Regions from separate parts of the Mycolicibacterium mucogenicum DSM 44124 genome, predicted to be linked through region 3. Evidence: predicted binding sites of a transcription regulator. Region 3 holds the regulator's gene; each other region holds the start of a gene.
What was found. Region 3 encodes LexA, which represses DNA repair genes until DNA is damaged. Its sites were predicted from a motif close to CGAACANNTGTTCG; they were not measured.
Positions count from the first base shown of each region.

Region 1: a site for LexA is predicted at 2,465-2,478, ahead of C1S78_RS15810 (DUF222 domain-containing protein). Genes of this name have one in related genera too.
Region 2: a site for LexA is predicted at 2,566-2,579, ahead of C1S78_RS24945 (HNH endonuclease signature motif containing protein). Genes of this name have one in related genera too.
Region 4: a site for LexA is predicted at 1,613-1,626, ahead of C1S78_RS26845 (HNH endonuclease signature motif containing protein). Genes of this name have one in related genera too.

Region 1 is NZ_CP062008.1:3,249,086-3,254,662, reverse strand. It holds gene C1S78_RS15825 (ATP-binding cassette domain-containing protein) at 1-869, shown strand, start outside; gene C1S78_RS15820 (NlpC/P60 family protein) at 935-1,504, opposite strand; gene C1S78_RS15815 (SRPBCC family protein) at 1,856-2,317, shown strand; gene C1S78_RS15810 (DUF222 domain-containing protein) at 2,482-3,045, shown strand; gene C1S78_RS15805 (IS256 family transposase) at 3,086-4,441, opposite strand; gene C1S78_RS15800 (DUF222 domain-containing protein) at 4,492-5,361, shown strand.
Region 2 is NZ_CP062008.1:5,118,626-5,124,202, forward strand. It holds gene fbaA (class II fructose-bisphosphate aldolase) at 1-621, opposite strand, end outside; gene C1S78_RS24935 (alcohol dehydrogenase catalytic domain-containing protein) at 715-1,728, opposite strand; gene C1S78_RS24940 (DedA family protein) at 1,795-2,463, shown strand; gene C1S78_RS24945 (HNH endonuclease signature motif containing protein) at 2,584-3,984, shown strand; gene C1S78_RS30240 (LLM class oxidoreductase) at 4,085-4,591, opposite strand; gene C1S78_RS30245 (LLM class flavin-dependent oxidoreductase) at 4,513-4,983, opposite strand; gene C1S78_RS24955 (IclR family transcriptional regulator) at 5,026-5,577, opposite strand, start outside.
Region 3 is NZ_CP062008.1:2,484,264-2,489,840, reverse strand. It holds gene C1S78_RS12110 (alpha/beta fold hydrolase) at 1-383, shown strand, start outside; gene nrdR (transcriptional regulator NrdR) at 391-855, opposite strand; gene C1S78_RS12100 (LysM peptidoglycan-binding domain-containing protein) at 967-1,440, opposite strand; gene lexA (transcriptional repressor LexA) at 1,692-2,381, shown strand; gene C1S78_RS12090 (sunset domain-containing protein) at 2,448-4,661, opposite strand; gene C1S78_RS12085 (acyl-CoA dehydrogenase family protein) at 4,835-5,577, opposite strand, start outside.
Region 4 is NZ_CP062008.1:5,495,062-5,500,638, forward strand. It holds gene C1S78_RS26840 (carotenoid oxygenase family protein) at 1-133, shown strand, start outside; gene C1S78_RS26845 (HNH endonuclease signature motif containing protein) at 209-1,609, opposite strand; gene C1S78_RS26850 (DEDDh family exonuclease) at 1,739-2,737, opposite strand; gene C1S78_RS26855 (SDR family oxidoreductase) at 2,851-3,930, shown strand; gene C1S78_RS26860 (Mur ligase family protein) at 3,986-5,212, shown strand; gene C1S78_RS26865 (type 1 glutamine amidotransferase) at 5,209-5,577, shown strand, end outside.

The DNA.
Region 1 (5,577 bases), 760 kb from region 3:
TGCAGGACGTCGACGTGGACATCCCGCTCGGCGTGCTCGCCGTGATCACGGGCGTGGCGGGCTCGGGCAAGAGCTCCCTGATCGACGGTTCGGTGGCCGGCCGCGACGGCGTCGTCACCATCGACCAGGCACCGATCCGGGGATCACGACGGAGCAACCCGGCCACCTATACCGGACTGCTCGACCACATCCGCAAGGCGTTCGCGAAGGCCAACGACGTCAAACCCGCACTGTTCAGCTCGAATTCGGAAGGCGCCTGCCCGGCGTGCAACGGTGCCGGTGTCATCTACACCGACCTCGGAGTAATGGCGACCGTCGAGTCCCGCTGTGAAGAGTGTGAAGGCCGCCGGTTCGGTGCCTCGGTACTCGAATACACCCTGGGCGGGCAGAACATCGCCGAAGTACTGGCCATGCCTGTCGCCGAGGCCGCGCAGTTCTTCTCCGACGGCGATGCGAAAGTGCCGGCCGCAGAAAAGATCCTCGCTCGGATGGTGGACGTCGGGCTGGGCTACCTGACGCTCGGGCAGCCGTTGACCACGCTGTCCGGCGGGGAGCGGCAACGACTCAAGCTCGCCACGCAGATGGGGGAGAAGGGCGACGTCTACATCCTCGACGAGCCGACCACCGGCCTGCACCTGGCGGACGTCGAGCAGCTGCTGGCGCTGTTGGACCGGATCGTCGACAGCGGCAAGTCCGTGATCGTCATCGAACATCACCAGGCTGTCATGGCCCACGCTGACTGGATCATCGATCTGGGTCCCGGTGCAGGTCACGACGGCGGGCGGGTGATCTTCGAGGGCTCTCCTGCAGACCTGGTCGCGGACGGCGAGACGTTGACCGGGTCCCACCTGGCCGAGTACGTCAAATAGCAGTCAGGGCTGCCACCGCTGAGCGGTGGCAGCCCTGACTGTGAAACAGAGGGGTCGTCGAACGGTTAGACGGGCATCTCCGGGCCCTCAGGAGCCGGCGCCGGCGCCTCGGGAGCCGGGGCCGGGGCCTCGGGGGCAGGCGCGAAGTTGGCCGCCTCGATGATTTCCGGGGCCGGGAGGTCGGCCGGACCTGCGGGAGGAGCCAGCGGCGCGTCCAGCGGGCCGTCAAGGGGCAGATCGGCGGGGATGTCCTCGCCCGGAGCCAGCGGCAGGTGCATGTGGTGGGTGAACTGGCGCTGGAAGGCGCCGCCGCCACCGATGCGGACGCCGCCGCCCTCGCCGCTGGACACCGGGGTGCCGTCCGGCAGCGTCACGGCCGTGTGGCCGCCGTTCCAGCCGATGTTCAGGGCGCCGGGCGCGGTGCCGGGCAGGAAGCCACGAGCCCGCAGAGCGGCCTCTTCGTTGCCGGTGTTGAACCGGTTGCCGTAAACGGGGCGGCCGGTGGCCGCGTTGGCCACCCAGGAGGCCAGTCCGGAGCAGTCAGTGCCGCGTGCCGTGTCTCCGCCGGAGATGTAGGGCGTACCCGAAACCTGGTTGACCAAAGCCAGCAGCGATGCGGTCGCAATAGCAAACATGGCGATGAACGCTAGCAACGGAAATTCGACAGCGTCAAAATTCCGTGTCCGCCATCACGTTTCGCGAATCCTGTGGTGTGCGTTACATCCACGTTTATTCGCGTCTTGTTGGGGCAGAGGCGATTTCACGTATTCGCAGGTGAATGCACAAAACATACTGCCATACACAGCTTTTGCGCAAATGCAAGGTCGTCGCGGTCGTTGCGAGGTCGTGACCAGCTAATTCCGAAACGGCCCTGCGAGGCCTTTGTGCGGTTTTGGCGCCGATTTCGACGCCCGGCCGGGCAGCTCGTGCCGCCGATCCGGCGGATACTGGCTGACCATCTGAAACGGTCAAGTTACGGTGGGTCGATGTGGCTGTCGCGGTCCCGGTTCGAGCTGACCGAAGAGGTGCCCGGGGCGCCCGCTGATGTCCGCACCTTCTATACAGATCTGGCGAACATGAAACTGGTGCATCCACTCGTCGTGGCGGTGGACTGTCTGGCCGATCGGCAGGATGTGCGGGGCCGTCGTCGTGACTATCGGGTGCGGGATCGCATCCCACTCGGTCCGTTCAGTCTGGGCGTGACCTACCGGGCCACGGTGCTGATCGCGCCCGACGGTGTCGTGCACACCGAGGCGCGTCAATTTCCGGCTGTGCGGCTCCGTGGCACGGTTACCTTCGCACCTGCCGGCGCCGGCACCACTGTCGCCGAGGCGGTGGATATAGAGGCGCCTTTTCCGCTTATGGTCTTCACTGCCGCGCAGGCGGAGAAAGCGCACGCGGCGATGCTCTCGGCTATCCGGCGTCACTTTGAGGAAAGCTCGGCCTGATCCAGGCGGCTGGATGGGGTGCCGCGCTGGATGGCTTCATATACCTGGCTCGACGGCGACTCTCTCGAAAAAACTTTGGTCACTTTGTTTTCACTGGTCGCAGAAGGTAACTAGTGGCCCATTCGTCACAGCGACTTGTCGGTGATTCGAACTAATGTTCGAGTATGGCCATCGACTCCGCTACCGTCCTCAACGCCTACGCGGCGCTTGAGGATGCGATCGCCACGGTCAACGGCCTGGACTACAGCGGGTTGCCCATCAAAGTCCTGTTGGAGCTGCAGTCCCGCCGCGAAACCCTGAAGTGCGCCGCCGAAGCCGTCGATCACCAGATCCTGGCGGCCGCCCAAACCCAGGCGACGGCGAAGGAGATCGGGGCCAAGGATTGGCCTGAGGTGTTGCATGTGCGGCTGCGGATCAGCCGGGAGGAGGCCCGTCGACGGGTGCGGGACTGCGACAACGTGGGTCCGCGCTCGGCGATCACCGGGGAGGCGTTGGGCCCGGTGTGGGAGTTGGTCGCCGCGGCGCTGGCTGAGGGTGCGATCAATGGCGAGCACGTCGCGGTGATCACCTGGTTTTTCGGCAAGGTCCCGTTGTGGGCGGCTGATCCGGTCACCCTGGCCCAGTGTGAAACAGATCTGGTGGCCGACGCGAGGGTGAAAACCCCCGAAGACCTCCGCAAAGCCGCGGCGGATTTGTTGTACCGGGAGCCTGTCAAGTTTTCTGTGTAAATCGCCTGTCTGATTGTCCGTATGTGAGTTGTTGTGGTGCTTACAGATAACGTTCGATGCGCTCTGGGTAGACCAGTGCGAGTTGCTCGAGTGCCTTCTTCCAGTTGGTGACCACCTGTCCTTCCACGAGGCGTCCGGGGGCTGTGCGGCCCTGTTTCTGGCCGCGTTCCTTGGCCCGCTGTGCAGCGCGTTTGTCTTCGATGTTGCAGATCGCCAGCCACAGCAATTTCACCGCCGAGGCATCGTTGGGAAACTGTCCGCGGTTCTTGATGATCTTGCGCAGCTGATAGTTCAACGACTCGATCGAGTTGGTCGTGTAGATCACCCGGCGCAGCTCAGGCGGGAACGCCAAAAACGGGATGAACTGCTCCCACGCGCGTTCGAAAACCATTGTCACCGTGGGATTTTTCTTCCCCAGCTCCGAGGCGGCGAACGCGTCCAACTCGACGCGGGCAGCGTCGGCATCGGGTGCGGTGTAGATCGGCTTGAGCGCCGCGGCCACGGCCTTGCGGTCGGCATAGGACACGAACCGCAGCGCGTTGCGGATCAGATGCACCACGCAGGTCTGCACCGCGGCCTGCGACCAGGTCGCGGCGATCGCCTCCGGGAAGCCCGTGAGCCCGTCGCAGCACACGATCAGCACGTCCTTGACACCCCGGTTGGCCAGGTCCGCGCACACCGACGCCCAGAACGATGCGCCTTCGTTGGGCTGGACCCAGATGCCCAGGACGTGCTTGACCCCGGCCATGTCGACGCCCACAGCGATGTGCGCGGCCTTGTTGCGGGTGTGGCCGCCGTCTTTGACCTTCACGATCATCGCGTCGAGGTAGATCACCGGATACAGCGGCTCCAACGGCCGGCGCTGCCAAGCCAGCACCTCATCGGAGATCTCGTCGACGATCTTGGAGATCGTCTCGTGCGACACCTCGGTCCCGATCGTCGATTGAAGATGAAATTGTATGTCCCGCAACGTCATTCCACCCGCATACAGTGAAACGATCATGTCATCGAGACCACCGATACGGCGGGTGCCTTTGGGCACCAGCGTCGGGGTGAACGAGCCATCGCGGTCCCGCGGCACATCCAGGGGCACCGGGCCGGCCTCGGTGAGCACAGTCTTGGGTGAGCTGCCGTTGCGGGCGTTGGGCAGCACCCGGCCGGCCGGGTCGCCCTTCTCATACCCCAGATGATCGGTCAGCTCGGCGGCCAGGCCGCGTTCGAGAGCGAGCTTGATCAGCCCGGGCAGCAGCCCGCCTTCGCCGGTCAGCGCCACCTCGCCGGTATCGATCTGCGCCAGCAGATCATCGACCGCGCCCGACGCCCGAAGCGCCTCGGCCATCTCCACCGTGGAGACCGCCTCAACCAGCACCCCATCCATGTCCTTGCCTGTTGTCACGTCCTGCGATCCTTCCGTTAACAGGACTTACACAGACCATTTGACACGCCCTGTACCGGCTCGATCAGGACGGGCCCGAACCCGACGACACTGAGCCGGACCCGAAACGCTCGTTCGTCATGGGCAAGCAGCGCCCTGATGGCCGTACCGACGTCACCGCGGAACTGGATCCCGAAGGCCGTGCCTACTGGCAAGTGCTGTTCGACAAGTACGCCGCCCCGGGCATGTGCAACCCCGCCGACCCGGAACCCTGCTACTCCGGGACACCGACGCAGGAACAGATCGACAACGACACAAGAACTGTGGCCCAGCGGCAGTACGACGCGTTCAAATTCGTGGGCCGGATGATGCTGGCCACCGGGACCTCCGGGGTGCACAACGGCTTCCCCGTCGCGGTGGTCGCCACCTGCACCGTCAGCGACCTGGAGAAGCGCACCGGAATGGCGCTCACGCACACCGGCACGAAACTCCCGGTCAAAGACCTGGTTCAGATGGCCGCCAGCGGAGCCGACCACTACCTCGTCGTCTTCGACGACCACACCGAACAACCGCTGTACATGGGCCGAGCACGTCGCACCGCCACTGTCGCCCAACGTTTCGCTTTGTTCGCCCGCGACCTGGGCTGCACCAAACCCAACTGCACCGCCCCCGCATCCCGGTCTCAGGCCCATCACGTCAACACCAATTGGCGCGATGACGGCCCCACCGACATCACCAACCTCACCCTGACCTGCGGACCCGACAACCGCCTCGCCGACACCGGCGGCTGGACCACCACCATGAAGAACGGCCGCACCCACTGGACCCCACCACCACTCCTGGACGTCGGCCAACCCCGAACCAACCACTACCACCACCCCACCCTGTATCCGACCGAGGGTGAGGACGCAGATGGCGAAAGTGATAGTCCCGCAAGGTGATACGGCGCACTGAGCTGGTCGCGTCGGGTCGGCGCGCGCCTTGGGTGGGGATCGACGGCCCCGCCGTGTGAGCCGTGGGGCTGCGGGGCTATGGCAACCACGCTGCGCGGCGCCACCGACTACCCACGGATGACGACAACCACGAGAGGCGAAGATGTTGCGTTGCAGCCGAATCGGCTACTCACTACCGCCAGGGGTAGGAGGCAGCCGACAGGC
Region 2 (5,577 bases), 2.6 Mb from region 3:
GGTCGCCGCCAGCAGGTACTTGCCGTTCTCGCCGGAGCCCAGCGCGTCGATGGTCTTCTCGAAGTCCTCGGAGCTGGTGTAGAGCTTGTCGTTGATCTCGGCCTCGACGCCGTCTTCCTCGCCGCCGACGACGCCGATCTCGACCTCGAGGATGATCTTCGCGGCGGACGCGAGCTTGAGCAGCTCCTGCCCGATGGTCAGGTTTTCATCGATCGGCACCGCGGAGCCGTCCCACATGTGCGACTGGAACAGCGGGTTCTGGCCGTTGGCCACGCGCTCGGCCGAGATGGCCAGCAGCGGGCGCACGTAGGTGTCGAGCTTGTCCTTGGGGCAGTGGTCGGTGTGCAGCGCGACGGTGATGTCGTATTTGGCAGCGACGACGTGGGCGAACTCGGCCAGCGCGACGGCACCGGTGACCATGTCCTTGATTCCGAGACCGGAGGCGAATTCGGCGCCGCCGGTGGAGAATTGGATGATGCCGTCGCTACCGGCGTCGGCGAAACCTTTGATCGCCGCGTTGACGGTTTCCGACGACGTGCAGTTGATGGCCGGGAACGCGAAGGAGTGTTCCTTGGCGCGGGCCAGCATCTCCGCGTAGACCTCGGGCGTGGCGATGGGCATGTTTTTCCTCTCGGCGAACCTGCAGTCTGGGCCAGTATGTCAGTCACGCGAAGCTGAAGTGCGGCACCGGGGGACACCCGTCAGCTCATGCGGTCAGACGGTCAAGACCATCCGGTAGCGCGCGTGGCCGCTGTTCATCCGGTCGAACGCTTCGGCGGCCTGCGCGAGAGGCCGTTCCTCGATGACGGCCCGCACGCCCGTGAGCGCGGCGAAGTGCAACGTCTCCTCGATATCGCGCGCGGTGCCCGACGGATGCCCGACGACCGAGAAGCCGCCGTTGATGAGGTCGAGCGGGCTGATCGGCAGGGGCTCGGGGGTGACGCCGACCGTCACGAGCTGCCCCTCGGGTGCCAGCCCGCCGACCGTGGCGGCCATCGCCGTCGAGCTCGCGGCGGTCGCGAGCACGACGGTCGCCCCACCGAGACGCTGCAGTTCGGCGGCGACGTCCGAGGCGTTCGAATCGATGTAGTGGTGGGCGCCGAGCTCCTTGGCGGCGGCCTCACGCTCCGGCCCGCGCGCGATCGCGACGGTCTCGAAGCCCATCGCCCGGGAGAACTGCACGCCGAGGTGGCCGAGGCCACCGATCCCGATCACCGCGACCAGGTCACCGGCCTTGGCGCGCGTCTTGCGCAGCCCGTTGAACGTCGTCACGCCCGCGCAGCCCATCGGGGCGGCCTCGGCGAACGAGAACTCGTCCGGGATTCGGGCCAGCGCGGTCGCGGGCGCCGTGACCGATTCGGCGTATCCGCCGGGGTAGTGCCAGCTCGGCACCTCCATGCGTATGCACTGCATGAAATGGCCTTGTCGACATGGGACGCAGCGGTTGCAGTTGCCGCCGAACCAGCCCACCGCCACCCGGTCGCCGACGACGAAGTCTTCGACGCCGTCGCCCAGTTCGGCGACGGTGCCGGCGATCTCGTGGCCGAGGGTGATCGGCCACGAAAGTCCCGGGAAGTGCCCCGCGTGGAACTCGCGGTCGGTGCCGCACACCCCGCACGCGGCGACCTCGATGCGGACGTGGTCGCGCGGCGGCGAGGCGGTGTCGACGTCCGCGAGTGTGAGCGGGCCGTCGGCTTGAGCAACGTGAACTGCCCTGTGAGTGGCCATGCGCCGACCCTACGAGGGATGTGCGGTTGACGGAACCACCTGCAGACACCGGTATCTTTGGGCCCCATGACGACCACCATCTCCGCCATGCCGGGTTTCCTGGACCCGATGACGCTGATCGGCTACTTCGGGACATGGGCTCTGGTCGGGTTGCTGGTGGTCATCTTCATCGAGTCCGGCGTGCTGTTCCCGGTGCTGCCCGGCGACTCTTTGCTCTTCGTCGCCGGCCTGTTCGCCGCCAAACTGGCCGCCGGCACCGCCGATGACAAGATGCAGGAGGCCAACTTCCAGCTCTGGCAGCTGCTCGTGTTCATCCCGATCGCAGCAGTTCTGGGTGGCCTCGTCGGCTATTTCGTCGGCCGGTTCATCGGCGTCGAGATGTTCAAGCCCGATGCGCGGTTCCTCAAGCAGAAGTATCTCGACGAGGCGCACGCTTTCTTCGAGCGGCGCGGTCCCTTCGCGATCGTCATCGCCCGGTTCGTGCCGATCGTGCGCACGCTGGCACCGCTGACGGCCGGGGCGGCAAAGATGAACTTCGCCGTGTTCACCATCTACACCGTCCTCGGTGCTGTGGTGTGGGGAGTCGGGCTGACGCTGCTCGGCTACTGGCTGGGCCAGTTCGCCATCATTCAGAAGCTCATCGAGCCGATCTTCATCGTCATCGTCGTCGCCTCGGTGACGCCGATGATCTGGCACTGGTACCAGCGCCGCAAGGCCGCCGCATCACAAGGCTGAGCCGCCTCGGCGAGCGGGTTCAAAAAAACTTTGGCCACTTTGTTTGCGCTGGTCACGGTAGATAACTAGCGTCACATCGCGCATGGTTTCTTGTCGGTGGTTCGAACTAGTGTTCGATGTATGGGAAGTGACCGGGACAGCATCTTCGCCGCCTACGCAGCGGCCGAAGACGTGGTCACCACCCTCAATACGCTCGACTACAGCGGCCTGTCGGCCGCGGACCAACTCGAACTGCTCTCCCGCCGGGAAGCACTCGCCAGCCGCATGCCGGTCGCCGACCACGCCCTGCTGGCCGGGCTGCGAGCCCAGACCAGCCCGAACGAGATCGGCGCGAAAAACTGGGCCGACGTCCTACGCATCCGACTGCACATCAGCAGCGAGGACGCCCACCGCCGGGTCCGCGACGCCGAACATCTCGGACCCCGCACAGGACTGACCGGTGAGCCGTTACCACCGCTGTGGGAGGCCGCGGCCGCGGCGCAAGCGGACGGGGCCATCAATCCCGAACACGTCAAGGCGCTCGGCCACTTCATCAACAAACTGCCCGACTGGGTGGACCCCACCACCAGTGGACAGTTCGAGCAGTCGCTTGTCGCCGGGGCACGGCACCAGACGCCCGAAGAGTTGCGTGCCACCGCCGAGGCGCTGCTCTACCTGCTCGATCAGGACGGGCCGCTACCCGATGACGCCGAACGCGCCCGCAAACGCGCCTTCCGCATCGGCAAACAACAACCCGACGGAATGTCCAAAGTGGACGGCTGGCTCGACCCCGAAGCACGCGCCACCCTCGAAGCAGTCCAGGCCAAACTCGGCGCCCCCGGCATGTGCAACCCCGCCGACCCCACCCCCTGCCAATCCGGCACCCCCACCCAGGCCCAGATCGACAACGACACCCGCAGCACCGACCAACGCAACCACGACGCCCTCGCCGCCATGGGTCGCATCGCCCTCGGAACCGACCTCGGCGACCACAACGGCCTACCCGTTGCCATCGCGGCCACCTGCACTGTGACCGATTTGGAGCAGCGCACCGGGGTCGCGCTCACGCACACCGGCAGCAAGCTCCCCATCAAGGATCTGCTGCAGATGGCCGCCACCAATGGTGCCGATCACTACCTTGCTGTGTTCGACCAGCACGGTGAACAGCTGCTGTACATGGGCCGAGCACGTCGCACCGCCACTGTGGCGCAGCGATTCGCCCTCTTCGCCCGCGACCTGGGCTGCACCAAACCCAACTGCACCGCCTCCGCCTCGCGTTCGCAGGCCCATCACGTCGACACCGACTGGCGCGATGACGGACCCACCGACATCACCAACCTCGCCCTCGCCTGCGGCTGCGACAACCGCCTCGCCGACACCGGCGGCTGGAGCACCACCATGGCCAACGGCCGCGCCCACTGGACCCCGCCACCACTACTCGACGTCGGCCAACCCCGAACCAACCAATACTGGCACCCCACGCTCTACCCACCCGAGAGCGGCGATGATCAGGGCGGCGAAAGTGACTGTGCAACAAACTGATTGGCCGACGCAGCAGATCCCTTCGCTGCGGCGCTGTTGATCGCCTTACCGGAGACGGGCTGAAGCCCACCCCGGCAGGCCGGTCCAACCGGCAGGCGGCCTACAGCCCCAGGGCTGCGGCCAACTCTCGCAGACCCGGCCGCGGGTCGGCGGTCGGATGCTCGCCGAGCACCTGCACCACGACGTGGTCCGCGCCGGCGTCGAGGTGCGCCGTCACCTTGGCCGCGGCATCTTCGACGCCGCCCATCCCGACCAGGGCACGGGCCAGTCGCTCGGATCCGCCGCGGACCAGGTCGCTCTCATCGAAGCCCTGGCGCAGCCACGAGTTCCGGTAGTTGGGCAGGCCGCTGTAGACGTTCAGGTGATCGTGGGCGCGGCGCAGCTGTTCGGCGTCATCACCACCGACGACCACGGCCTGCTCGGAGACGATCCATTTGTCCGGCCCGAGGATTTCCCGCGTCGTCGCGGTGGCTGACGGCAAGACGAGGTACGGATGCGCGCCGTCGGCCTGGCTGCCCGAGAGCTCGATCATCTTGGGGCCCAACGCCGCCAGCAGCCGGGGCGGCCGGCCCACCCCGGGTTCGATGGCATCCGGCACGGCAGCCATCCGCTCCAGGTAGCTGCGCATCGTCGCGAGCGGCTTTTCATAGGTGCCGCCCATCCCCGCTCCACCAGCGGGCCGTGACTGACGCCGAGGCCCAGCACGAACCGTCCCGGGTACAGCGCGGTCAGCGTGCGGGCACCGGCCTCGGCGGCCGACGGCAGGCGCACATGAATGTTGGCGATGCCCGTACCCACCACCAGCCGGTCGGTGGCCGCAAGGAACGCCGCCGACTCGGTGAGGCATTCCTTGCCGACGGTCTCGGGCAGGAACAGCGAGCCGTAACCCATGGCTTCGATGTCGCGGGCCACGGCCTGAGCGTCCGGCATGGCCCAGCTGTCGCTGGCCCACCAGACGCCGATACGGGACGGAAAGTCGATGCGCGCGCGTTCAGTCACCAGTCCACCATCGCCTACCGCCACCGGCACGGCGACGCGGGGTCACCCCTGCAGCCGGCCCGACAGCTCGTGAGCCTGCTCGAGAAGGAGCCGCCCCAGTTCACGTCGACGTCCCGCGCGGAACCGGGTCTCGACACCAGTGAGGCTCAGTGCCCAGCCGGGCAGGCCGCGCCGGTCGAACACCGCGGCCGCCATGCCCCAGCTGCCTTCCACCAGCAGCGCGGGATTGACGGCGTAGCCGGCGCGCCTGGTCTGCTCGATGCGCTTGCGGATGGCAGCCTCGGAATGTGTTGGTCCCCAATTGGTTTCGGGCTGTTCGCGGGAGAAGTAGTCGTCGACGTCCGCGGCCGGAAGGTGACTGAGGATGGCCAGGCCGGCGCTGGCCACCCCGAGCGGAAACCGGATACCGACCTGCAGGACGTGCGAGCGCAACGGGAAGCTGCCCTCCTCGCTGAGCACGCACACCGTCTGATCGCCGCGGCGGGCGGAGAAGAACGCACTCTCACCGGTCTCGCGCGCCAGCCGCGTCACGACGGCACGCGCCTGATCGGTCACGTCGTGGTGCTGGGCCGCACCGACCCCGAGCAGATACAG
Region 3 (5,577 bases):
GTGCCGTTGTCGACTGGCGCGGCCAGGTGGTGACGATGCTGGACCGATGTTATTTGACCGAAGCCATTCCGGTGCAATTGGTTTGGGGCACCCAGGATGCCGTCATCCCGGCCGCGCATGGCGAACTGGCCCACGCCGCGATGCCGGGTTCCCGGCTCGAGTTCTTCGACAACTCAGGACATTTTCCATTTCACGACGATCCCGATCGGTTCGTGAAACTCATCGAGGACTTCATCGACACGACCGCGCCGTCGGTCTACGACCGTGACGCGCTGCGCGGCCTTCTTCAGGCCGGCGTCACAACAAAGACGATGGACGCCTCGGTCGATATGAAAGCCGCGGTGTTCGACGCGATGGAGACCGACGAACGCAGCGCGACCTAGCGGCCGTTCAGCCCGACGACGTGACGCCGCGGTGCGCGCGCAGCGCCTCGATTTCGCGTTCGAAGTCCTCAGCGGACGAGAATGAGCGGTACACCGAGGCGAACCGCAGATAGGCGACCTCATCGAGGTCACGCAGAGGACCGAGGATCGCCAACCCGACCTCATGGCTGGGCACTTCGGGAGATCCGGTGGCCCGCACCGCATCTTCGACCTTCTGTGCCAACAGGTTCAGGGCATCGTCGTCGACCTGCCGCCCCTGGCAGGCGCGCCGTACGCCCTTGATCACCTTGTCCCGGCTGAACGGTTCGGTGACGCCGCTACGTTTGACCACCGCAACGACTGCGGTCTCCACCGTGGTGAACCGGCGGCCGCATTCCGGGCATGACCGGCGACGCCGAATCGCCTGCCCTTCATCAGCTTCTCGTGAATCGACCACACGCGAGTTCGGATGCCGGCAGAACGGACAGTGCATCACCGCTCCTTCGCCGCACCGACAATCGACCGTTTCGAACGGTCTCGAGCCTACCCGTGCCGCTCGGACGCGGCCGGGCGCCGTGCCGATCGAGGTGCGCACGGGCCGTCCTCAGCCGACCGGCGCGATCAGCGTCTGCCCGGCATTCAGGGCCACCGACGGCAGCTTGTTCAGTTCCTTGATGCGGTCGACGACGGCGCTGACCGGCGCATCGGGCGCCACCCGCCGGGCGACCTGCTGGATCGACTCCCCGGTCTGCACCCGGACCACCGCGAGCTGCGCGGGCACCGATGCTGCCGAAGACGTCGGCTGGACAGCTTCACCGAACTGCGCGACCAGACCCAGCCACACCGTGATCCCGGCCGCGACGAGGGCCAGCAGCACCGTGGTCAACGGCGTGATCGGGTTGCGGCGGTGCGAGGCGCGGGAGGTCAGGACACCGGTGCCCCGGTGGCGGAAGGCCGCGCCCGCGGGACGAGAGCCGGCCGGCCGCAGCCGGGCCTGGCGGTGCCGATTCACATCTGAACGCCGAGGCACGGTGCGGACGACGACGTCGGTCGGGTATTCGCGGGTGATGACGGTCATGTCGGTTCCTCTCAGGAGTTCGTACATAGGTTCGATCGCTCTTATGTTCGACTATATCGCCCAAATGTTCGAACGGTAGAACATGTGATCGAACTGTTGCGAACGATACGACCACCCACCGACAAGTTCCGTTCCCCGACTCCGCGACCCCTTTCGCGACGTCACAACCGGATCCACCCCGCGACACGCCGAGCCGCCCGATCTCGAACACATGTTTGATGAATCGTGCGCACTGGGCTAGATTCGTCTCCATGAGCGACAGCACCGACACAACGGACGCCCAGCCAGGCGGACGGTCCAGCAGCCTCACCGAGCGCCAGCGGACCATCCTCGACGTCATCCGCACCTCGGTCACCACGCGCGGTTATCCGCCCAGCATCCGGGAGATCGGCGACGCCGTCGGGCTCACCTCGACCTCGTCGGTGGCCCACCAGCTGCGCACGCTGGAGAAGAAGGGCTATCTGCGCCGCGACCCGAACCGCCCGCGCGCCGTGGACGTGCGCGGCGCGGACGACTCGACCGGCGCCACCATCACCACCGACGTCGCCGGTTCGGACGCACTGCCCGAACCGACCTTCGTCCCGGTGCTCGGCCGGATCGCCGCCGGTGGCCCGATCCTGGCCGAAGAAGCCGTCGAAGACGTCTTCCCGCTCCCCCGCGAACTCGTGGGCGAGGGCTCGCTGTTCCTGCTGAAGGTGGTCGGCGAGTCGATGATCGACGCCGCGATCTGCGACGGCGACTGGGTCGTCGTGCGGCAGCAGAACGTGGCCGACAACGGGGACATCGTCGCGGCGATGATCGACGGTGAGGCCACGGTGAAGACCTTCAAGCGCACGAAGGGCCAGGTGTGGCTGATGCCGCACAACCCGGCGTTCGATCCGATCCCGGGCAACGACGCGGTCGTGCTCGGCAAGGTCGTGACCGTCATCCGCAAGATCTGACGCCCGCCGGACCTACAGATGAGCCCCGCTGCAGTCGCTCGCAGCGGGGCTCAGTCGTGACTCACGTCAGCCGCGGATGAACCCGTTGGTGACCGCGAATTCCTCACTGGCAAACCAGATTTGGACGGGCGCTTCGTCATATCCGGGGGACCCCGGCACCCAGTACAAACCCGACTCCGTATTGGCCTTGATGCCGTAGCCCTCGGGCGGCTCCGCACCCGTGGCAACGCGGAACGACATCTGCGCGGTCTCGGGCTCCTCGGCCCCCAGCGCGTGGTGCCTGCCGCTGGCCGGGCCGGCCACCACGGCCTCCTCGGCCGGCGTCGCGATCGCCGGCGGCTCGTCCACCGGCGCTTCCACGGGCGCTTCGGCAGCCGGTTCCGCTGCCGGCACGTCCTCCGCCTCGGCCTCGGCGATCTGCTCCTGCGGCTCGGGCGCACCCTCGTCAGCCGCCCGCTCGCCGGCGTCCCGGGGCCGCAGGCCCGCGAAGCCCGCCAACCCGGCCGCCGTCAGGCCCGCTGCCGCACCACCGCGACGCAGGGCCTCGGGAAGCTGCACCGACTTAGTCGGCTCGTCGCCTTCCGGCTCCGACTCGGTGGGCTCACTGGGCTCGGCTGCGTCCACCGGCTGGGCCTCGGCTTCGGCCTGTGCCTCGAACTCGGCGTCGGCCGGCTCATCCGCGGCCGGCTCATCCGCGGCCGGCTCGTCCACGGGCTGCCCGGCCGTGAAATCGGGGTACACCGTCGGCGCTGTGTCGATGACGTCCGGGTTGCTCTGGAACTCGGGTCCCCCGTGCGGGCCGTCGAAATGTTGGTCCTCGGCCGGGTACTCGTCGCCGTACTCGCTGTCGGCGCCGCCGTCCGCATACTGCGGATCGCCGTACTCCCCGTCGCCGAACTCGTGGTCGTCGTAGTCGTACGCGTCCTGGTCGTCGACGGCGTCCTGGCCGGCACTCCGCCGGCGTCGCAGCAGCGCTGCGATCACGATGCCGACCACCACCAGCAACAGCGGGATGATCGCCAGCAGCCACCACCAGTGGAACTGGTACCACTTGCCGGACTCGTCGGCCTGCGAGGTCACGCCACCCGGCAGATCGACGCTGGGCACCTGCAGGCCGCCCAACTGCGACGCCAGCTCGGCCGGCTCGGTGCTGAACGCCCGGGTGGACTTGTTCCACGAGATCGACCCGCCGCTGAACTTCTGGCTGACGACGTCGCCGTTGACCGTCTGGTCGGCGGTCGGTGCGCCGAGCTTGCCGGTGGCGCCGCCGAGCTTGTCCCACGCCGCGTTCATCGCGCCGCGGACGACGAACGCGCCGTGCTCGGGCGTCCAGAAGATCGCCGGGTTGTCGGCGGCGGCAAAGGTGGCGATCCGGCTCTTCGGCGCAATGCCGCCGTCGGTCTCGTTGCTCGCGGGGAATCCGAGATCGCCCTGCGGTCCGCCGGCTGCGCGGTACTTGGCCAGCACGTCGCCGGTGATCGCGTGCGCACCGGTCGCCGGCGAATAGAAGATGGTGCCGCCGGCGAAGTTCTGCGCCACGCCGTCGCCGACCTTGTACTGAGCGCCCTGCTCGTCCCCGAGGGTGCCCTGCGGGCCGCCGGCCGCGCGGCGCGCCGCGGCGATGGCCGTCGTCGCGTCGCCCGGCACGTCCACCCCGGTCAGCTGGCCGGCCAGGTCGGCCGGCGTGGTGGTGAAGGTCTTGGTCTTGGCGTTCCAGCTCACCTCACCGCCGGTGAAGGGCTGGGTGACGACGTCACCTTTCCAGGACTCGTCGGCCGTGGGCACACCGAGGGTGCCCGCCGAACCGCCGAGCTTGTCCCAGGCCGCGTTGATGGCACCGCGGACCACCCAGGCGCCGTTGTCGGGCGTCCAGAAGATCACCGGCTTGTCGGCGGCGCTGAACGTGCTGTTCCGGCTGTCGGTGGCCTTGCCGGCACCCTCGTCGATGGTCGGGAAGCCGAGATCGCTGTCCGCGGCGCCGCCCAGCGCCTGATATTTGTCGAGAATCGCGCCGTAGATGAGGTGGGCGCCGGTGCTCTCGCTGAAATAGATCTTGCCGCCCGCGAAGTTCTGCGCAAAGCCCGCGCCGACCTGGTAGACGTCACCGTCCTTGGCGCCCAGCTCACCTGTGTCACCGCCCGCGGCATCCCACGTGTGGGATATCGCCGCGTCGGCGTCGCTTTCCGGTGTCGCGTATGCCGTCGGAGCCATGAGCAATGCCACCGCGACAGAAAGGGCCCAGACACCAGCCCATCCGCCGCGGGTTCGCAGCCCGGTCATCGAATTCCTCCCGCGGTCGGCAAAACTCCGGATACAAATTCCGTCAGACAAACTCTCTTGATTGAGAGATTCTGTCAACTTTGCTTCAGTTCATGCCCATCGTGCGGGATATCGGGCAGTGACGCACCAGTGTGTCGCGGTTCGATATGCAAATAAATTCGCGCGGCAATTAGTTAAACGCCCAATCCGCGGCCGATGATCTCCTTCATGATCTCGGTGGTTCCGCCGTAGATGGTCTGGATCCGCGAGTCCAGGAATGCCCGGGCAATGGGATATTCGCGCATATACCCGTAGCCACCGTGCAGCTGCAGACACCGGTCGACCAGACGGACCTGCGCCTCTGTCGAATACCATTTGGCCATCGCCGCCTGGTCGATTGTCAGCTTTCGATCGAGATGCAGGCGAATGAACTCGTCGACCATGATTCGCACCGCGGTGGCCTCCGTCGCCAGTTCCGCCAACACGAATCGGCTGTTCTGGAAGCTGCCGATCGGCTTGCCGAACGCTTTACGCTCCTTGGCGTATTGCAATGTCGATTCCAGAACGGCCTCCATCGCGGCGGCTGCCATCACGGCGATGGAAATGCGCTCCTGGGGCAGGTTCTGCATCAGATACACGAATCCCATGCCCTCGACCCCGAGCAGGTTCTCGGCCGGAACTCTGACGTCGGTGAACGACAATTCCGCGGTGTCCTGCGCGTCGAGGCCGATCTTGTCGAGATGACGGCCGCGCTCGAAACCCGCCATGCCGCGCTCGACCACGAACAGGCTGAAGCCCTGCGCGCCCTTGTCGGGGTCGGTGCACGCCACCACGATCACGAGGTCGGCATGAATGCCGTTGGTGATGAACGTCTTCGAGCCGTTGAGCACCCAGTGGTCGCCGTCCTTGACCGCGCGGGTCTTGATGCCCTGCAGGT
Region 4 (5,577 bases), 3.0 Mb from region 3:
GCGGAGCCATCGTTCGCAGCTGGTGATCTTCGATGCCCGCACCATCGAGGACGGCCCGCTGGCCACCGCGCATCTGGAACACCATCTGCCGATCGGGTTCCACGGCACGTTCAGCCGGCGTATCGCGGGCTGAACGCCCGCTTTCGGCACCGGCCCGAGCCCTGGGCAGCCTCGCGCCACGCCGCACCCGATCGGTGGTGGCGGTGACTCACCTTGCAGGACTGTCACTTTCACCATCGGAGTCTTCCCCCTCGGTCGGATACAGGGTGGGGTGGTGGTAGTGGTTGGTTCGGGGTTGGCCGACATCGAGCAGGGGTGGTGGGGTCCAGTGGGTGCGGCCGTTCTTCATGGTGGTGGTCCAGCCTCCGGTGTCGGCCAAGCGGTTGTCGCGCCCGCAGGCCAAGGTCATGGTGTCGACATTGGTCAGGCCGTTATCGCGCCAATTGATCAAGTGATGCACCTGGCTCCGCGACGCCGGCGCGGTGCAATTCGGGCGGGTGCAGCCGCGGTCACGGGCGAACAACGCCAGCCGCTGTGCCGTGCTGGCGGTGCGGGCCGCCCGGCCCAGATACAAGGGTTGGCCGGTGTGGTCGTCGAATACCGCAAGGTAGTTGTCCGAGCCTTGGGCGGCCATCCGAACCAGATCCTTGACCGGGAGTTTCGTGCCGGTGTGCGTGAGCGCCATTCCGGTGCGCTTCTCCAGGTCGCTGACGGTGCAGGTGGCGACCACCGCGACGGGGAAGCCGTTGTGCACCCCGGAGGTCCCGGTGGCCAGCATCATCCGGCCCACGAATTTGAAGGCGTCGTACTGACGCTGCGCCAGGGTGCGCGTGTCGTTGTCGATCTGCTCCTGGGTCGGGGTGCCGGAGTAGCAGGGGTGCGGGTCGGCGGGGTTGCACATGCCCGGGGCGGCGTACTTGTCGAACAACACGTCCCAGTAGGCACGGCCTTCCGGATCCAGCTCGGCGGTGACGTCGGTACGGCCATCAGGTCGCTGCTTGCCCATGACGAACGACCGCTTCGGGTCGGGCTCATCGTCGTCGGGCTCGGGCCCGTCCTGATCGAGCCGGTACAACAAATCCGCCGCGACTTTGCGCAGGTCCTCGGGGGTTTTCACCCTCGCGTCGGCCACCAGATCTGTTTCGCACTGGGCCAGGGTGACCGGGTCGGCCGCCCACAACGGGACCTTGCCGAAAAACCAGGTGATCACCGCGACGTGCTCGGCATTGATCGCCCCCTCAGCCAGAGCGGCGGCGACCAGCTCCCACACCGGGCCCAACGCCTCCCCGGTGATGGCCGAGCGCGGACCCAGGTGATCGCAGTCCCGCACCCGGCGGCGGGCCTCCTCCCGGCTGATGCGGTGCCGCACATGCAAAACCTCAGGCCAATCCTTGGCCCCGATCTCCTTCGCCGTCGCCTGCGTCTGTGCGGCGGCCAGGATCTGATGGTCGACCACTTCGGCGGCGCATTTGGCCGTTTCGCGGCGGGACTGCAGCGCCAACAATGTCCGCACGTCCAGGCCGGTGTAGTCCAGGGACGCGAGCCGAGCGTGCGCAGCTTCGTAGGCGGCGTACGCCTCCTCGACAACGGCTGGATCGGTCAATCCCATACTCGAACACTAGTTCGAACCACTGACAAGAAATCGACTGGAATGTGACGCTAGTTATCTACCGTGACCAGCGCTAACAAAGTGACCAAAGTTTTTGGCGAGCGCTCTACAGCAACCGGCGAGTGGCCGCTAGAACAGCATGAACTGATCGCCGGCCGGGGTCCGGTCGACGAATTCCTCGACATCCGAGCCGCCGACCACATGGCCCAGCAGCGTCATGAATTCGGCATCGGAGACCAGCGGCACGCCGAGCTCGCGAGCCTGGTAGCCCTTGCCCTGGGCCGGCGCCGGTTCGTTGCAGATGACCAGCGAGGTCTGGGCGTCGACGCTGTCGGAGTAGGACAGCCCGACGTGCACGATGCGCTCGATGACTTCTTCGTGCGTACGGACCATCTCGCCCGACAGCGCCACCCGCATGCCCTGCACCAACGGCTGCCCCGGCACGAACCGGCCCGGGTTGGCATAAGCACATGGCAGCCGGGACGCCAGCACCTTCAGCGGCCGGAGTTCGTCGTGCGTGATGGCGCCGCTCGGCCAACGCTTGCGACCCACGTTGCGGATGGGCAGCCAGCGCCGGTGCTCGCGCGCCGCGGCCAGCGCCGGTTTGAGGATCTGGGCCAGCACCATGGCGTCGTCGAGGGCGTCGTGCGGGCGAATCTGCGTCGCGCCGTAGTGCGTCGCCAACGTCTCCAGGCGCAGGTTCTCGGTGCCCAGGTTGAGCCGGCGGGTCAGCTCGACGGTGCACATGACGCTATCGACGGGCAGCACCGCGCCGACGCGCTCGCACTCGGCGGCCAGGAAGGCGTAGTCGAAACCGGCGTTGTGGGCGACCAGGGTGCGGCCGGACAGGACAGCGGCCAGATCGCCGACGACCTCACCGAACGTCGGCTGGCCCGCCAGCATCTCGGAGGTCAGGCCGTGCACGTGCGTGGGGCCGGGATCGACGCCCGGATTGAGCAGGCTGCTGAACGAATGCTCGACGTTGCCGTCGTCGCCGAGGGCCAGTGCCGCGACGCTGATGACCCTGGCGTGACCGGGATCGAAGCCCGACGTCTCGACGTCCACGACAGCCCAACCCGCACCGGCATCGGTGGCCGGTCGGCCCCAGCCGAGGTTGGTTTCGCCCACGTGGCAAGGATGGCACGGACCCCTGACAAGATTCGGCGGACACCACAGCGTGTCGCCGCCCGAATCAAGCGATGACCGCCCTCGGCGGGTTGCTCGACGCTATCGTCTCGGGCATGACCACGATCGACCCCGACGCCCCCGTCCTCGTCACGGGCGCCAGCGGGTATATCGGCAGCTGGATCGTCCGCTACCTGCTCGAAGCGGGGCACACCGTGCACGGCACTGTGCGCAATCCCCAGAAGCCGAAGGGCTTGGAACACCTGCACAAGCTGTCGGCCGATCACCCCGGCAAGCTCAAACTCTTCAAGGCGGACCTGCTCGACACCGGCAGCTTCGACGAGGCGATGGCCGGCTGTGAGCTCGTCATGCACACCGCGTCGCCGTTCCTGCTGCAGGGCGTCACGGACGCGCAGGAGTCGCTCGTGCGCCCCGCGCTGGAAGGCACCCGCAACGTGCTCGATTCGGTGAACCGCACCGAAAGCGTCAAGCGGGTGGTGCTGACCAGCAGCGTGGTGGCGATCTACGGCGACGCCCGCGAATCGCGCGACGTCCCCGGCGGCGTGTTCACCGAGGACCAGTGGAACACCACCAGCAGCGTCGACCACCAGCCGTACTCGTACTCCAAGACCGTGGCCGAGCAGGAGGCCTGGCGGTACCAGAAGGCGCAGGACCGCTGGGACCTGGTCACCATCCATCCGGGCCTGGTGCTCGGGCCGTCCCTGACCAGCGCCAGCGACTCGGCCAGCCTCGCCACCATGAAGCAGTTCGCCGACGGCACCATGCTGACCGGTGCGCCCGAGCTGACCATGGGTGTGGTCGACGTCCGCGATGTCGCCGACGCGCACCTGCGCGCCGGTTACACGCCCGATGCGCACGACCGCTACCTCGTCAACGCCGCCTCCCTGAGCCTGCTGGAGATCGGCCAGATCCTCCGCGGCAAGTTCGGCGTGCTGTATCCGTTCCCGTGGCTGAACGTGCCCAAGGTGGCGGTCAAGGCCGTCGCGCCGGTCATCGGGTTGACGCGCGAGTTCGTCGACACCAACGTGGGCTACCCGCTGGTCTTCGACGCGAGCCGCAGCCAGAGCGAGCTCGGATTGGTGTATCGGCCCATCGAGCAAACCGTCACCGACCACTTCCAGCAGATGCTCGACGACGGCATCGTGCGCAAGCGGCCGAGCATCCGGCTGCCGTAGTGGGCACCCTCACACGTGTCGTCACATTCGGGACGCCCCTCCTAGACTTCCGGGGATGATCACCGCACGAGGACGCGTCGCGCTGGGCGCGGGCGCCGCCGCCCGCTGGGCGTCGCGTGTGACGGGCCGCGGTGCCGGCGCCATGATCGGCGGGCTCGTCGCCATGAAGCTGGACCCGTCGATCCTGGGACAGCTGGGTTCGGGACGTCGCTCCGTCGTCGTCACCGGGACCAACGGAAAGTCGACGACGACGCGGATGACGGCGGCGGCGCTGGCGACCCTCGGGCCGGTGGCATCCAACAGCGAGGGCGCCAACATGGACGCCGGTCTGATCGCCGCGCTGGCCGGATCGCGCAAGGCGACGCTGGCCGCGCTCGAGGTCGACGAGATGCACGTGCCGCACGTCTCCGACGCGGTGGACCCGTCGGTGATCGTGTTGCTCAACCTGTCCCGCGACCAGCTGGACCGGGTCGGCGAGATCAACCACATCGAGCGGACCCTGCGCACCGGGTTGGCCCGCCATCCCAAGGCCGTCGTCGTGGCCAACTGTGACGACGTTCTGGTGACCTCGGCCGCGTACGACAGCCCCAACGTGGTCTGGGTCGCCGCCGGCGGCGGCTGGTCCAACGACTCGGTGAGCTGTCCGCGCAGCGGCGAGGTGATCGTCCGCGAGAACGGCCACTGGCATTCGACCGGTACCGACTTTTCCCGTCCGACCCCGCAGTGGTGGTACGACGAGACGAATATCTATGGGCCGGACGGCTTTACCGCCCCAATGACGCTGGCCCTGCCCGGCACGGTGAACCGCGGCAATGCGACGCAGGCCGTGGCTGCGGCGGTCGCGCTGGGTGCGTCGCCGGCCGCCGCGGTGGCCGCGGTGTCGACTGTCGACGAGGTCGCCGGCCGCTACCGGACCCTGCACGTCGGCGAGCACACCGTCCGCATGCTGCTGGCCAAGAACCCCGCGGGCTGGCAGGAGGCGCTGTCGATGGTCTCCAGTGATGTTGCGGGAGCAGTCATTTCAGTGAACGGCCAGGTGCCCGACGGCGAGGACCTGTCGTGGCTGTGGGACGTGAACTTCGAACATTTCGTGGACTTCCCGGCGCCCATCGTGTCGGCGGGCGAGCGCGGCACCGATCTCGCGGTGCGTCTCGGCTACGCGGGCGTCGACCACACGCTGGTGCACGACACGTTGGCCGCCATCAAGTCCTGCCCGCCCGGACACGTCGAGGTCATCGCGAACTACACGGCGTTCCTGCAGCTGAGCCGGGAGCTGGCATGAGCACGGTGCAGATCGGCCTCGTCCTGCCCGACGTGATGGGCACCTACGGTGACGGCGGCAATGCCGTCGTCCTGCGACAGCGCTTGCAGCTCAGGGGAATTGATGCCGAGATCGTCGAGATCACGCTCAACGACCCGGTGCCGGATTCGATGGACCTCTACACCCTCGGCGGCGCCGAGGACTACGCGCAGCGCCTGGCGACCCGCCACCTGCTGCAGTACCCGGGCCTGCAGCGCGCCGTCGAGCGCGGCGCTCCGGTACTGGCGATCTGCGCCGCCATCCAGGTGCTCGGCCACTGGTACGAGACATCGTCGGGTGAGCGCGTCGACGGCGTCGGACTGCTCGACGTGACGACCTCACCGCAG